DNA from 4 places in the Rossellomorea sp. y25 genome. Region 1 is predicted to be linked to each of the others. Evidence: riboswitches for the same ligand, from Rfam matches in the RefSeq annotation. Region 1 holds a riboswitch; each other region holds the start of a gene.

Region 1 (3,210 bases):
TAGCGACATCGAAGTAAGATGGTTGAACTCTGAGCTGATCGACAACGCAAATGTAGCAGAAAAACTGGCAGATGTAGATGGAATCCTTGTACCAGGTGGCTTCGGTGACCGTGGAGTAGAAGGGAAAATCGCTGCGACTCAATATGCCCGTGAAAACAAGGTACCTTTCCTCGGAATCTGCCTTGGTATGCAGCTGGCATCTGTAGAATACGCACGTAATGTTCTTGGATTGGAAGGAGCTCACTCTGCTGAGTTAAATCCTGAAACGCCATACCCTGTCATCGACCTTTTACCAGAACAAAAGGATATCGAAGATCTTGGTGGGACACTGCGTCTTGGACTATACCCATGTAAGCTGACAAAAGGTTCAAAAGCCTATGCGGCCTACGACGGAGAAGTGGTTTATGAGCGTCACCGCCACCGCTTCGAATTCAACAATCACTACCGTGAGCAAATGGAAAAAGCCGGCTTCATCTTCTCAGGCACAAGCCCTGATGGCCGTCTTGTGGAAATCATCGAGCTAAGCGATCACCCATGGTTCGTCGCATCTCAATTCCATCCTGAATTCACTTCACGCCCGACACGCCCGCAGCCTCTATTCAGAGACTTCGTGGAAGCGTCACTTGCGTATGGTGAGAAATAAGATTTGATTATGTAACTGCTCTCCCAGGTTTGGGAGGGCGGTTTTTTTTAGGGTGGGGGTGGCCGATTTTTAAGGGGAATCGGAATTTATCGACCATTCTACAAATAACGACAATTTTCACGAACTCCTCTTTTATCTCATCTATAAAATTTTCCAAAAAAGAATATTGACAATATTCCCGCATATCGTTAACATATCGTTTATAGCATGCGAACTATACCAAATTTCATAATCTCTTATAAAGAGTTGGCAGAGGGACTGGCCCGATGACGCCCGGCAACCTACCGTTTAGACGGAAAGGTGCTAAGACCTGCAGGAAGAATTTCCTGAGTGATAAGAGTACGTTTATTTATACATAAACCTCTTTTCTCTTGGGAAAAGGGGTTTTTTTATTTGCAAAGAATGTTTTGTGAACTTTGTTGCTTTTAAAGGGAAAGTGCTGATTGATTTCCGCTCCAGGTGTACGGAGGTCGATAATAGCTTTAAAGTAGGGATACTTTCCTTTAGATTGCTCTGTCAATACTGAGCTCTGTCACGGAAATCTCTTATAGATGGTGAGGGGAACTGCGTAGACTCCTGCGGAAAAACGGGCGTGCCGAGACCCCGGAAGCGAAGATGAGGAGGCTCGGCCGTACGCTAGCTGCAAGCGGAGCGGTTCCCCTCACCATCCAGCACATACTGGTTGACAGAGCCTTTGCAGATCCCGGTTTTAAAACAACAAATATCTTTTATGAAAAGAATATTTTAAAAAATTGAGGCATATCACCTCGGGAGGAGAAAAGAAAGATGAAAAAAACGGCATCATTATTCGTATTACTCGCACTTATTTTCAGTTTAGTCGCTTGTCAGCCAAAGGTATCCCAGGAAGCGGACGCAGACAGTGGAGAGAAGAAGGAAGCAACATCTGATCATCCATTGGCCAATAAAAAGATCGCCCTTATTATGCAAATCAATTTAGGGACATTTTCCGCTCAATACATAGAAGGTGTCAAAGAGCAGGTAGAGAAGTTTGGGGGCAAGATTCAAGTATTTACGTCTGAAGGGGACCTGGCAAAAATGTCTTCTAACCTGGATGCGGCCATCAATCAAAAGTTTGATGGGATCCTCATCGATCATGGAACGAAAGAAGCACTGCAATCAGGGGTGGAAAAAGCGAAGGAACAAAACATTCCGGTTGTCGTATTCGATGCGGATGTTGCTTCAGAAGAGGTGACGGTCCTCGAACAGGGTGATCAGCAAATGGCTGAACAAACCTTGACGAAGCTTTCAGATGAGATTGGCGGTAAGGGTGAGATCGTGAAAATTTGGGTTGCAGGCTTTGCCCCGATGGAAAGACGCCAAGTAGCCTATCAGGAGTTTTTAGAAAAAAATCCTGATATTAAAGAGGTGGCGGCATTTGGAGCGGCTACTCAGAATACAGCACTGGATACACAGGCTCAAATGGAGGCCATATTGAAACAGTATCCGAACAAAGGTGACATCGATGCTGTTTGGGCTGCTTGGGATGAATTTGCAAAAGGCGCCGTTCGGGCAATCGAAGCGGCAGGGAGAGATGAAATCAAAGTATATGGAATCGACATGAGTGATGAAGACCTGCAAATCATTCAAAAAGATGGAAGCCCGTGGGTGGCATCGGCAGCCGTTGATCCGAAAGATATCGGACGCGTGCAGGTCCGGTTTTTATATCAAAAGCTAAATGGCGAGGAAACGCCTGAGAAAGTAAAGCTTGAGCCGGTATTTATTGAAAAAGAAGCATTGCCTGAAGAAACGATTACCACAGATCAATTACACGAGCATGTAGATGGCTGGGGAGCAAGTGAGCAAGGCTATACAGATGAATTAAAAACGCTTGAAGGATCGTTCAAAGAGTAGAAAGGAGTTAAAAGAGATGACGTCTCCACTGTTAGAAATGATCAATATCAATAAAACCTTCTCAGGAGTGAAAGCCCTAAAGAATGCAAGCTTCGATGTGAAAGAGGGGGAGGTCCATGCCCTCTTGGGGGCGAATGGTGCTGGGAAAAGTACGCTGATGAAGATTTTATCAGGAGCCTATGTGCAGGACAGCGGAGACATCATCCTTCACTCTGAAAAAAGAGACTATCAATCTCCGAAAGAAGCGAAGGAGCATGGCATCCATTGCGTGTACCAGGAAGTGGACACGGCCATTGTCCCTGGACTTTCTGTAGCGGAAAATATCGTCCTTGATCAGTTCTCACAAAAAGGTTTCTTCTTTATTACTAAAAAGTCATTAAAGAAAGAAGCGTCGGAGGCGCTTAGACGCATCGGGGCAGAAACCATTCCCCTCGGTCAGCCTGCGTCACACTTAAGTCTCGCTGAAAAGCAGCTGGTGCTCATTGCCAGAAGCCTGCTTCAACAAGCGAAAGTATTGATTTTGGATGAACCAACGGCACCTTTAAGTTCTTCTGAGACGGAAAAGTTATTCCGAGTCATAGAAGATTTAAAGAAAGAGAGAGTAGGGGTCATTTTCATCTCTCACAGGCTCCCGGAAGTATTTCAGCTTTCCGATCGCATCACGGTCATGAGAGACGGAGAGACCATTGGAACGT
Region 2 (3,210 bases), 310 kb from region 1:
GACCTTTTTGATCAAACTATTTTGTAAAAACAAGCCTTTGTCTGTTACGAAAAGAAGAATCCCGAGCGGTAATCCCACTAAAATCGCAACTCCCAGTGAAATCCCCACCATATAGACCGTTTCAAAAAAGGCTTTATTCAATTCTGGTAAAATTGCAGTCAATGAATCAGGCAGCATTCTCAAGCACCTCCAAGCTCTGTGTCTTCAACGTGATATACCGGATCGCGGCTTCGATTTCTTCATGGGAGCCGATCAGTTCCATGATAAAAATCCCGAGTGGAACTTCCTGAATGTATTCGATCTTGCCGTGTAGGATATTGCCTCGCACCTTGTATTTCTGGAACACTTCCGATACGACGCTTTCCTCTGCGATCGATCCTTTGAATTGGATTTTGATCAGTTTTCCTTTCCTTGATTCCACGAGGTGCGGCGGTAGTTCAAATTGAAGGATTGTTTCAATGAATTGCTTCGTTAAAGGCTGCTTAGGTTCTGCAAACAGGTCGTAAACCGGCCCTTCCTCCACGATTTTCCCGTCCTGCATCACGGCCATCCGGTCACAGATTTCTTTCACCACTTCCATCTCGTGGGTGATGAGGACGATGGTCAAACCTAGTTCTTTATTAATCTTTTTCAATAGTTTCAAGATTGATTTCGTTGTATTCGGATCGAGTGCCGAGGTCGCTTCGTCGCAAAGTAAAACCGATGGGTTATTCGCAAGGGCTCTCGCAATCCCGACTCTTTGCTTTTGTCCTCCGCTGAGCTGGGCCGGGTACGCATCTGCTTTGTCCGATAGACCGACCATCTCAAGGAGCTCGACGACTCTGGGCTTGATTTTCGCTTTAGGTACACTAGCCGCTTTCAAGGCAAAAGCCAGATTGTCAAACACCGTTTTGGATTTGATCAAGTGAAAATGTTGAAAGATCATGCTCGTTTTTTGACGGGCGAGTCTTAATTGTTTGGACGTGAGTTTCGTGAAATCCTGTCCGTCAATGATGATTTCTCCTGATGTAGGGGTTTCTAATAAATTCAGGCAGCGAATGAGTGAACTCTTCCCCGCTCCACTGTATCCGACGATTCCAAAAATCTCACCCTTTTCGATTTTTACGGAAACGTTATCGACACCGACCACCGTTTGCTTTTTTGTACTGTAGGTTTTAACTAGATTTCGAATCTCGATCAATGTGCACACCCCTTTTTTCATCCAATAAAAAATGCCTCTTTCAACTGAAAGAAGCATCGCCTGTTTATCTCGACTTATCTCTCAGAATGAAATCATTCTGCAGGAATTGGCACCGTTCCAATACTGGAGGTTGCCGGACGTCGTAGGGCCTGATCCCTCGGTCACTCTGGATAATTGAAAGTATGTAATTTTCTAATTTTTTAATCTTATAGAGGATAATACTGGGTATGGGAATGGAAGTCAATAGGGAATTTTACAGTTGTTTTTATGTAAGCGTTATCTTTATTGTTGTACTAGGGAAGGTTTTTTTGTGTTGTTGGACTAGGGTTTGATCTTGGGGTGGAATATATCCACTTTTTTACAGTTAATAATATATTCCTAAAGTTGATAATAAAAGGGGGAATGTCGATAATAAAACTCCTCGCACCCTATCAATCCATGTATCTCACATCGATTTCAGTTAATATCCTGCCTTTACACCATCTCAAAGACTCAAAAACCATACATATTATCCAAAAACATTCCTTTCCACCTCCAATTGGGACTAACCTCCATTACCAATACAAAAAGGCACTACCTTCAATAGCAGCACCCCGATCATTTGTCATAACAACTCACTACAAATATTCTAATCTCTCAAACAACCAAACGAAAACTAAAACGTCCACTCCTTAATCACTGTCAACACATCCAACTCCCTCAACCGCTGCTCACAATAAGAAGAATTCATCTTCAAATAGGAATCAACATAAGCCGGATGACACATAATCTCAAGCGTCTCACCTCCATCCCTGCTGTCCAAAATCCTCTTCAATCCTTCAACCGACACTCCGTCCCCATAAAAGTCCATCGAGAACCGATCGGTTAACACATCCATTTCGCCACCCTTATCACCAAAAACATTCCGGACCGGTACCCCAAAGCGCTCTGACAATCTCTTCACCACCGGGATCAGTGGTCGAAAGCTATGAACATGATGATGACTGTCAATATGAGAAAGGGGCAGACCGAATGATAGAAATTTATCCACCTGAGCCTCCCACTCCATTTCAACCTCATCCACATTGATTTCTTTTTCTTCAAAAATCCTGCTGGTGTAACGGAAAAAGCCTCTTTCATCCTGTAGTGATGGTACCCCGGCCGAAACCGGTCTCCCGCATGTCAGTGTTAAATGGATCCCAACCTTTAATTCAGGAAAAACCTTCGCCAATTCCAACGCATGCAGAGTCCCGGGCATATTGACAAGCATCGTTGTTGAGTTGACAATTCCAAACCGGTGACTATCAACGATGCCATAGTTCACTCCCCGGCATAAACCAAAGTCATCTGCATTGACGATCACGTTCCTCATAATCCCCCATCCCCTTTTTTCTAATAGGTTCTTTCTACAAGAAAGCTCGCTTTATCTCCTCTGAAGATCGCTTTGGAAAATTCGATCACGGATCCATCCTCTACATAAGCTGTCGTTTCGATCATAAAGCAAGGTGTCCCCTCTGGTACCTCAAGCTTCCCTGCCACTCGCTCATCTGCTAAAAATAGCTCGATGGTTTCGATGGTTTTTTTAATTTTTATCTCAAACTGTGTTTCCAGGAGCTTGTAAAGAGATCTTTCACATTCGTCTTTATCAAGGCCTGGCGTCTTGTACCAGGGCAGATAGGCCACCTCATATTGCAGGGGCAGCCCGTCTGAATATCGGATCCTCTCTAACCGATTGACGGGATCTCCATTCTTCAATTCCAACGCTTTTTCCACTGTGGATTCTGCCGGGATGACATTCATGCTCAGTACCTTGATCTTAGGTTTCTTACCTTGTAATCGCAGTTGCTCTGTGTAGTTGTCGATCGTCGAGGACAGGATTTGACTGACTTTCTCTTCTGCGACAAAGGTTCCTCTTCCTTGCTCACGATACACGTAACCTTCAAGTGTCAGCTGCTGGAGCGCCGTCCGGATCGTCGTACGGCTGACATTAAACTTTTCGCAAAACTCCGCCTCTGTCGGCAGTTTTGTATTCGGCGCATATTCTTTATTTT
Region 3 (3,210 bases), 810 kb from region 1:
GATGTCGTCCGTTTCTGTTTCAACGTGAGTCAGTTCGCCTTCAAGAGCTGCTTGAACCATAGCACGAGTGTAAGATAACTTCATGCGGTTACCAACACCGTATTCTCCACCAGTCCACCCGGTGTTCACTAAGAATACCTGTGCATTGTGCTCATCGATTTTCTTCCCAAGCATCTCGGCATAACGAGTTGCAGGAAGTGGCAGGAATGGTGAGCCAAAGCATGTTGAGAACGTTGCTTGTGGTGAAGTGATCCCACGCTCCGTACCTGCAAGCTTCGATGTATATCCACTTAAGAAGTGGTACATTGCTTGTTCTTTCGTCAGTTTGCTGATTGGAGGTAATACCCCGAATGCATCTGCCGTTAAGAATACGATTGTATTTGGATGTCCTGCAACACTTGGTTCAACGATGTTTTCCATCGCTTGAAGAGGGTATGCAGCACGAGTGTTTTCAGTTAATGTGTTATCCTCATAATCCGGGATGCGGGAATTGTCATCAAGGACAACATTTTCAAGGACAGAACCGAAACGGATGGCATCGAAGATTTGTGGCTCTTTCTCACGTGTCAGACCGATACATTTAGCGTAGCAGCCGCCTTCGATATTGAAAACACCGTTTGGAGACCAACCGTGTTCATCATCGCCGATCAAACGGCGGTTAGGGTCTGCGGATAAAGTCGTTTTTCCAGTTCCGGATAAACCGAAGAACAATGCCACATCGCCTTCGCGTCCCACGTTTGAAGAGCAGTGCATGGAAAGGATATCGGATTCAGGAAGCACGTAGTTCATGACAGAGAAAATCGATTTCTTCATTTCACCTGCATACTCAGTACCACCAATCAGGACAATTCTTCTTTCGAATGATACAATGATAAATGTTTCAGAATGAGTTCCGTCAACTTCGGGATCCGCCTTGAAGTTCGGAGCAGAAACGATTGTGAATTCTGATTGGTGACCCTTTAGCTCTTCTTCTGTCGGGCGAATGAATAATTGATGAGCGAAAAGATTATGCCAAGCAAATTCGTTGATAACCTGAATCGGCAGTCTATGTTTTGGGTCTGCACCTGCGAACCCTTGGAATGAGAACACTTCTTCTTTTTCTTTTAAGTAATTGATCACTTTTGTATATAGTTTATCGAATGATTCTGAAGAGATGGGTTGATTGACAGAACCCCACTCAATCTTATCCTTCGTGGATGGTTCTTCAACAATAAATTTATCCTTAGGAGAGCGTCCTGTGTATTTACCAGTTTCTGCTCTGACTGCACCTGATGATGTTAAAACGCCTTCATTGCGTTGAAGGACTTTTTCAACTAGTTGGGAAACAGATAATTGTTCCTGAATATTTTGACCGTTAAGTAATTCTGTTAATTCATTAGACATGCTCACTGAATTCATTAGAACCCTTCCTTTATATAAATTTATTTAATGGCATCGCTTACTTCACAAAAATAGTATAACACAATCAAGCTATTAGTCTATACTATTTATTTAATTTTATAATGTGTCTTCATTTTGTCACATTTTTCGTCCAAATACAGCTTGTTTCTTCTTATATATATGAAGAAAAAATCTAAATGTTTAGCCTCATTACCCCATTAGGTTATTTTAATGAAGAAAAATAGGTTGAAGTCATAAAAAGAGGCTAAAAGATTGGTTAAACCTGTCACTCGAAAAAAAGTTGACACCTCTAGTCCTAAACGTTATCATTGTTCCTTGAACGGATACTCTTATCCTGAGCTGGTGGAGGGAGCAGACCCTATGAAACCCAGCAACCTGCTAAATAGTGAATGGATCTTATACTTTGAAACGATCCGATTAAGCGAAGGTGCTAAACTGAGGCAAGGTCTATGAACCTTGAACGATAAGAGAGAAAAGGCGCGGCTATGATCTGAAACCTTTCCTCTATTGCTTTAATCATGAGGAAGGGTTTTTTCTGTTTATAGAGGATCAAATGCACATAATTCATGATTTTTTTATAAAAAAACCATGTTTACTTCATACTACTTAGGGAATGAGTACCGTATCTGTTTAATGTTTTGTTAGATCAAAGTCTAACAAATAGCTTAAGGAGGAACCTTGATGTCAACTAAACGTCGTCTGTTTACATCTGAGTCCGTAACCGAAGGACATCCAGATAAAATTTGTGACCAAATTTCTGATTCAATTCTTGATGCAATTCTTACCAATGACCCTAATGCTCGTGTAGCATGTGAAACGTCTGTTACAACGGGTCTTGTACTTGTTGCAGGTGAAATTACAACTAGTACGTATGTCGATATTCCGAAAATCGTTCGCGAAACAATCCGTGAAATTGGCTACACTCGTGCGAAATACGGCTTTGACGCTGAAACATGTGCAGTATTGACATCCATCGATGAGCAATCTGCTGATATCGCTCAAGGGGTAGACCAGGCACTTGAAGCCCGTGAAGGACAAATGACGGATGAGGAGATCGATGCAATCGGAGCAGGTGACCAAGGGTTAATGTTTGGATTCGCTTGTAATGAAACGAAAGAGCTTATGCCTCTTCCTATTTCCCTTGCTCACAAAATTTCCCGTCGCTTAACGGAAGTTCGTAAAGAAGAAATTCTTCCTTACTTACGTCCTGATGGAAAAACGCAAGTAACAGTTGAATATGATGAAAACGACAAGCCGGTTCGAATCGACACGATCGTTATCTCTACTCAACATCACCCTGAAGTAACGCTTGAGCAAATCCAGCGTAACTTGAAGGAATATGTCATCGATCCGGTTGTACCGAAAGAACTGATCGATGAGCAAACAAAATATTTCATCAACCCGACAGGTCGTTTCGTTATCGGTGGACCACAAGGTGATGCAGGTTTAACAGGACGTAAAATCATCGTTGACACATACGGCGGATATGCTCGTCATGGTGGCGGTGCATTCTCTGGTAAGGATGCAACGAAAGTGGACCGTTCAGCGGCATATGCAGCACGTTTCGTAGCGAAGAACATTGTAGCAGCTGGTTTAGCTGAAAAATGTGAAGTTCAATTAGCGTATGCAATCGGTGTTGCTCAACCGGTATCTATTTCAATCGACACATTCGGAACGGGTAAAGTATCAGAAGACGTATTGATTGATGTTGTCCGCAACAACTTTGACCTTCGTCCTGCTGGCATCATCAAAATGCTGGACCTTCGTCGTCCGATCTACAAGCAAACAGCTGCTTACGGACACTTCGGC
Region 4 (3,210 bases), 1.9 Mb from region 1:
ACCCTGGTGATGGTGTATTAGTGCCTGATCCTGGTTACCCGGATTATTTATCCGGGGTAGCATTAGCAGAAGCCCGCATGATCAAAATGCCTCTCCGTGAGGAAAATGGATTTCTACCTGATTATCGAGAACAGTCTCGTGAAGAGTTAGAAAGTGCAAAGTTAATGTTTCTTAACTATCCTAATAATCCTACTGGTGCGATCGCTACAACCTCATTTTTTGAAGAAACAGTGAAACTTGCCGATCAGCATGATATTTGTGTTGTACATGACTTTGCCTATGGAGCGATTGGGTTTGATGGACGGAAGCCTATTAGCTTCTTGGAAACAGAAGGAGCCAAGGATGTTGGCATAGAAATTTATACATTATCGAAAACGTATAATATGGCTGGCTGGAGAGTGGGGTTTGCAGTGGGGAATAAGAGTGTCATTGAAGCGATTAACGTCCTTCAAGACCACCTATATGTGAGTCTGTTCGGCGCCATTCAAGAAGCGGCTACCACCGCCCTTTTAAGCTCGCAGGAATGCGTGAATGCATTAGTTTCAACATATGAAGAAAGAAGAAAACTATTAATCTCTGGTCTTCAGGAAATAGGGTGGGATGTAAAAGCTCCACAAGGTTCCTTCTTCGCCTGGTTAAAGGTGCCTGAAGGATTTACATCCGTAGAGTTCTCAACCTATCTACTTGAAAAAATCAAAGTCGCTGTTGCTCCGGGTGTTGGCTTTGGAGAATTCGGAGAAGGGTATGTACGTGTAGGTCTTTTATCCACAAACGATCGGATAAAAGAAGCGATTTCACGTATAGAAAGTTTAGAATTATTCCACAAAAGGGATTGACATAAGCTGAAAATGGTGCAATAATCCAACTGAAATAATGAATAATGAAATTCTTATCAAGAGCAGGCGGAGGGACCAGCCCGATGAAGCCCGGCAACCGACTTATTTAAGCACGGTGCTAATTCTTGCAGCTATATGGCTGACAGATAAGAAAGAGTGACGAATTCAAACCTCTTCTTATCTGGAAGAGGTTTTTTGTTTGCAGAGCTGATGAAATCAACATGCGGCTAAGAGTAGCTTTTTTTTCATAAGGAGGCAATACGACAATGAGTGAAGTGATAGCAACCTATCAACTAAAGGGAAAGAGCGGTTCATTCGAGAAAAAGGCAGAGGGGATTGCCTTGGGATTGACGGTCGGTTCATGGACGGACTTGCCGCTTCTGGAACAGGAACAATTGAGCAAGTACAAGGGGAGAGTCGTTTCCGTGAAGGAGTGGGAAGGCGAAGATGGTCCCCGGGGTGAGGTGCAGATTGGATATCCCGGGTATAACTATTCAAATGATATCCCAGCCATTCTTACAACGGTATTCGGTAAGCTTTCCCTGGATGGCGAAGTGAAATTAGTAGATTTAGAGTTTTCGAAAGACTTAAAAAAAACCTATCCTGGTCCACGATTTGGAATTGAAGGGATCAGGGAGTTAACAGGGGTACATAAAAGACCGTTGTTAATGAGCATCTTTAAAGGAGTGATCGGCAGAGATCTCACCTACCTGGAAAATCAATTAAGAGCCCAGGCTCTAGGCGGAGTCGATGCAGTAAAAGACGATGAAATTTTATTTGATAATCCACTGACACCCTTTTCTGAGAGAGTCAGCTTAGGGAAAAAAGTGCTGCACGAAGTGTTTGAGGAAACAGGGAAGAGAACGTTGTATGCAATTAATCTGACAGGCAGAACATCACAATTACGGGATAAAGCAAGAAAAGCAAAAGAGCTTGGAGCACAGGCTCTATTATTCAATGTATTTTCTTACGGCCTCGATGTTCTCCAGGAATTGAGAGAGGACAATGAGATCGCATTGCCGATCATGGCCCACCCTGCCTTTGCCGGGGCTGCTGCAGCATCTCCTGCATATGGTGTGAGCTACTCTTTATGGTTAGGTAAATTATTACGAATGGCCGGAGCCGATTTTTCACTATTTCCATCACCATACGGAAGTGTCGCATTAGAGAAGAGCAAAGTTCTATCCGTAAGCCATGAGTTAACGAAGGAAGATGCCCACTTGAAAAGGGCATTGCCAGTACCTTCAGCCGGCATTCATCCCGCACTTGTTCCGCTTTTGGTGAAAGATTTCGGTATAGACTGTGTCATTAATGCAGGAGGGGGCATTCATGGTCACCCTGACGGAGCAAGTGGAGGAGGAAAAGCATTCGTTCAAGCTATCGATGCTGTTTTAAAAGGAACGTCTCTCAATGAGGCGGCTGAAACTCATGGTGAACTTCGCAAAGCCCTATCCCTATGGGGAGAGGAGGTAAAGGTGTAGTGGGTCATCCAATCATTTTCTGTGATTTTGATGGAACGATTACAGAAACAGATAATATCATCTCGTTGATGAAAACCTTTGCTCCCCCAGCATGGGAACCTATCAAAGATGACATCTTAAATCAGTCGATTTCCATTAAAGAAGGTGTAGGCAAGTTGTTTTCACTTATTCCTTCATCCCAAAAAGACGAAATGGTTCAGTATCTATTAGATACTGCTGTCATACGTGAAGGGTTTAAGGAATTTGTAGACTACACAAAAGACCATGAGATTCCTTTGTATATCGTTAGTGGAGGAATTGACTTCTTTGTTCAACCATTACTAAAAGAATACGGGCCTTTTAATGGAGTTTTTTGTAATGAAGCAAGCTTTAACGATTCGGCCATAACGATTCATTGGCCACATCCATGTGACGATCACTGTGAAAGTAAAGGATGTGGATGCTGTAAGCCTTCTATTTTGAGAACATTGTCATTAACAGAAGACACGAAGGTCATTGTGATAGGGGACTCAGTCACAGATATCGAAATGGCAAAGCTTGGAGATACTGTGATCGCCAGAGACTATTTGGCCTATACATGCGCAGAAAAAGGTATCCCCTATCATCCGTTTGAATCCTTTCATGATTGCATGGACGTCATTGAAAAAGGAGTGAAAATATGAATCCCTATCAATCGGAGTGGGAAGAACTCGCTGATATCAAAAGAGAACTGGCAGACAGGGACTGGTTCATGGGGACGAGTGGAAACCTTGCGATACGAGTGAGTTCTTCCCCTGCTACCTTCCTGGTCACGGCAAGTGGAAAGGATAAACGAAAGCACACAAAAGAAGATTTCCTCCTAGTGAATGCTCATGGTGAGGCCATTGAGGATACTCACTTAAAACCATCAGCCG

The links. Region 1 has a riboswitch for S-adenosylmethionine ahead of AAEM60_RS22205 (sugar ABC transporter substrate-binding protein). Riboswitches for the same ligand answer to the same signal wherever they lie in the genome.
Region 2: linked by a shared signal. The riboswitch ahead of AAEM60_RS20775 (methionine ABC transporter ATP-binding protein) and the one ahead of AAEM60_RS22205 (sugar ABC transporter substrate-binding protein) in region 1 are both predicted to bind S-adenosylmethionine.
Region 3: linked by a shared signal. The riboswitch ahead of metK (methionine adenosyltransferase) and the one ahead of AAEM60_RS22205 (sugar ABC transporter substrate-binding protein) in region 1 are both predicted to bind S-adenosylmethionine.
Region 4: linked by a shared signal. The riboswitch ahead of AAEM60_RS08735 (2,3-diketo-5-methylthiopentyl-1-phosphate enolase) and the one ahead of AAEM60_RS22205 (sugar ABC transporter substrate-binding protein) in region 1 are both predicted to bind S-adenosylmethionine.

The regions. Positions count from the first base shown of each region.
Region 1 covers NZ_CP145886.1:4,458,962-4,462,171, reverse strand. Annotated here, with positions in the region: gene AAEM60_RS22210 (CTP synthase) at 1-643, shown strand, start outside; SAM riboswitch class I at 877-983, shown strand; gene AAEM60_RS22205 (sugar ABC transporter substrate-binding protein) at 1,430-2,515, shown strand; gene AAEM60_RS22200 (sugar ABC transporter ATP-binding protein) at 2,532-3,210, shown strand, end outside.
Region 2 covers NZ_CP145886.1:4,148,607-4,151,816, forward strand. Annotated here, with positions in the region: gene AAEM60_RS20770 (methionine ABC transporter permease) at 1-177, opposite strand, end outside; gene AAEM60_RS20775 (methionine ABC transporter ATP-binding protein) at 167-1,180, opposite strand; SAM riboswitch class I at 1,252-1,357, opposite strand; gene chbG (chitin disaccharide deacetylase) at 1,836-2,531, opposite strand; gene AAEM60_RS20785 (GntR family transcriptional regulator) at 2,552-3,210, opposite strand, start outside.
Region 3 covers NZ_CP145886.1:3,652,744-3,655,953, reverse strand. Annotated here, with positions in the region: gene pckA (phosphoenolpyruvate carboxykinase (ATP)) at 1-1,398, opposite strand, end outside; SAM riboswitch class I at 1,728-1,871, shown strand; gene metK (methionine adenosyltransferase) at 2,083-3,210, shown strand, end outside.
Region 4 covers NZ_CP145886.1:1,749,998-1,753,207, forward strand. Annotated here, with positions in the region: gene AAEM60_RS08730 (pyridoxal phosphate-dependent aminotransferase) at 1-836, shown strand, start outside; SAM riboswitch class I at 887-989, shown strand; gene AAEM60_RS08735 (2,3-diketo-5-methylthiopentyl-1-phosphate enolase) at 1,103-2,317, shown strand; gene AAEM60_RS08740 (2-hydroxy-3-keto-5-methylthiopentenyl-1-phosphate phosphatase) at 2,317-2,979, shown strand; gene AAEM60_RS08745 (methylthioribulose 1-phosphate dehydratase) at 2,976-3,210, shown strand, end outside.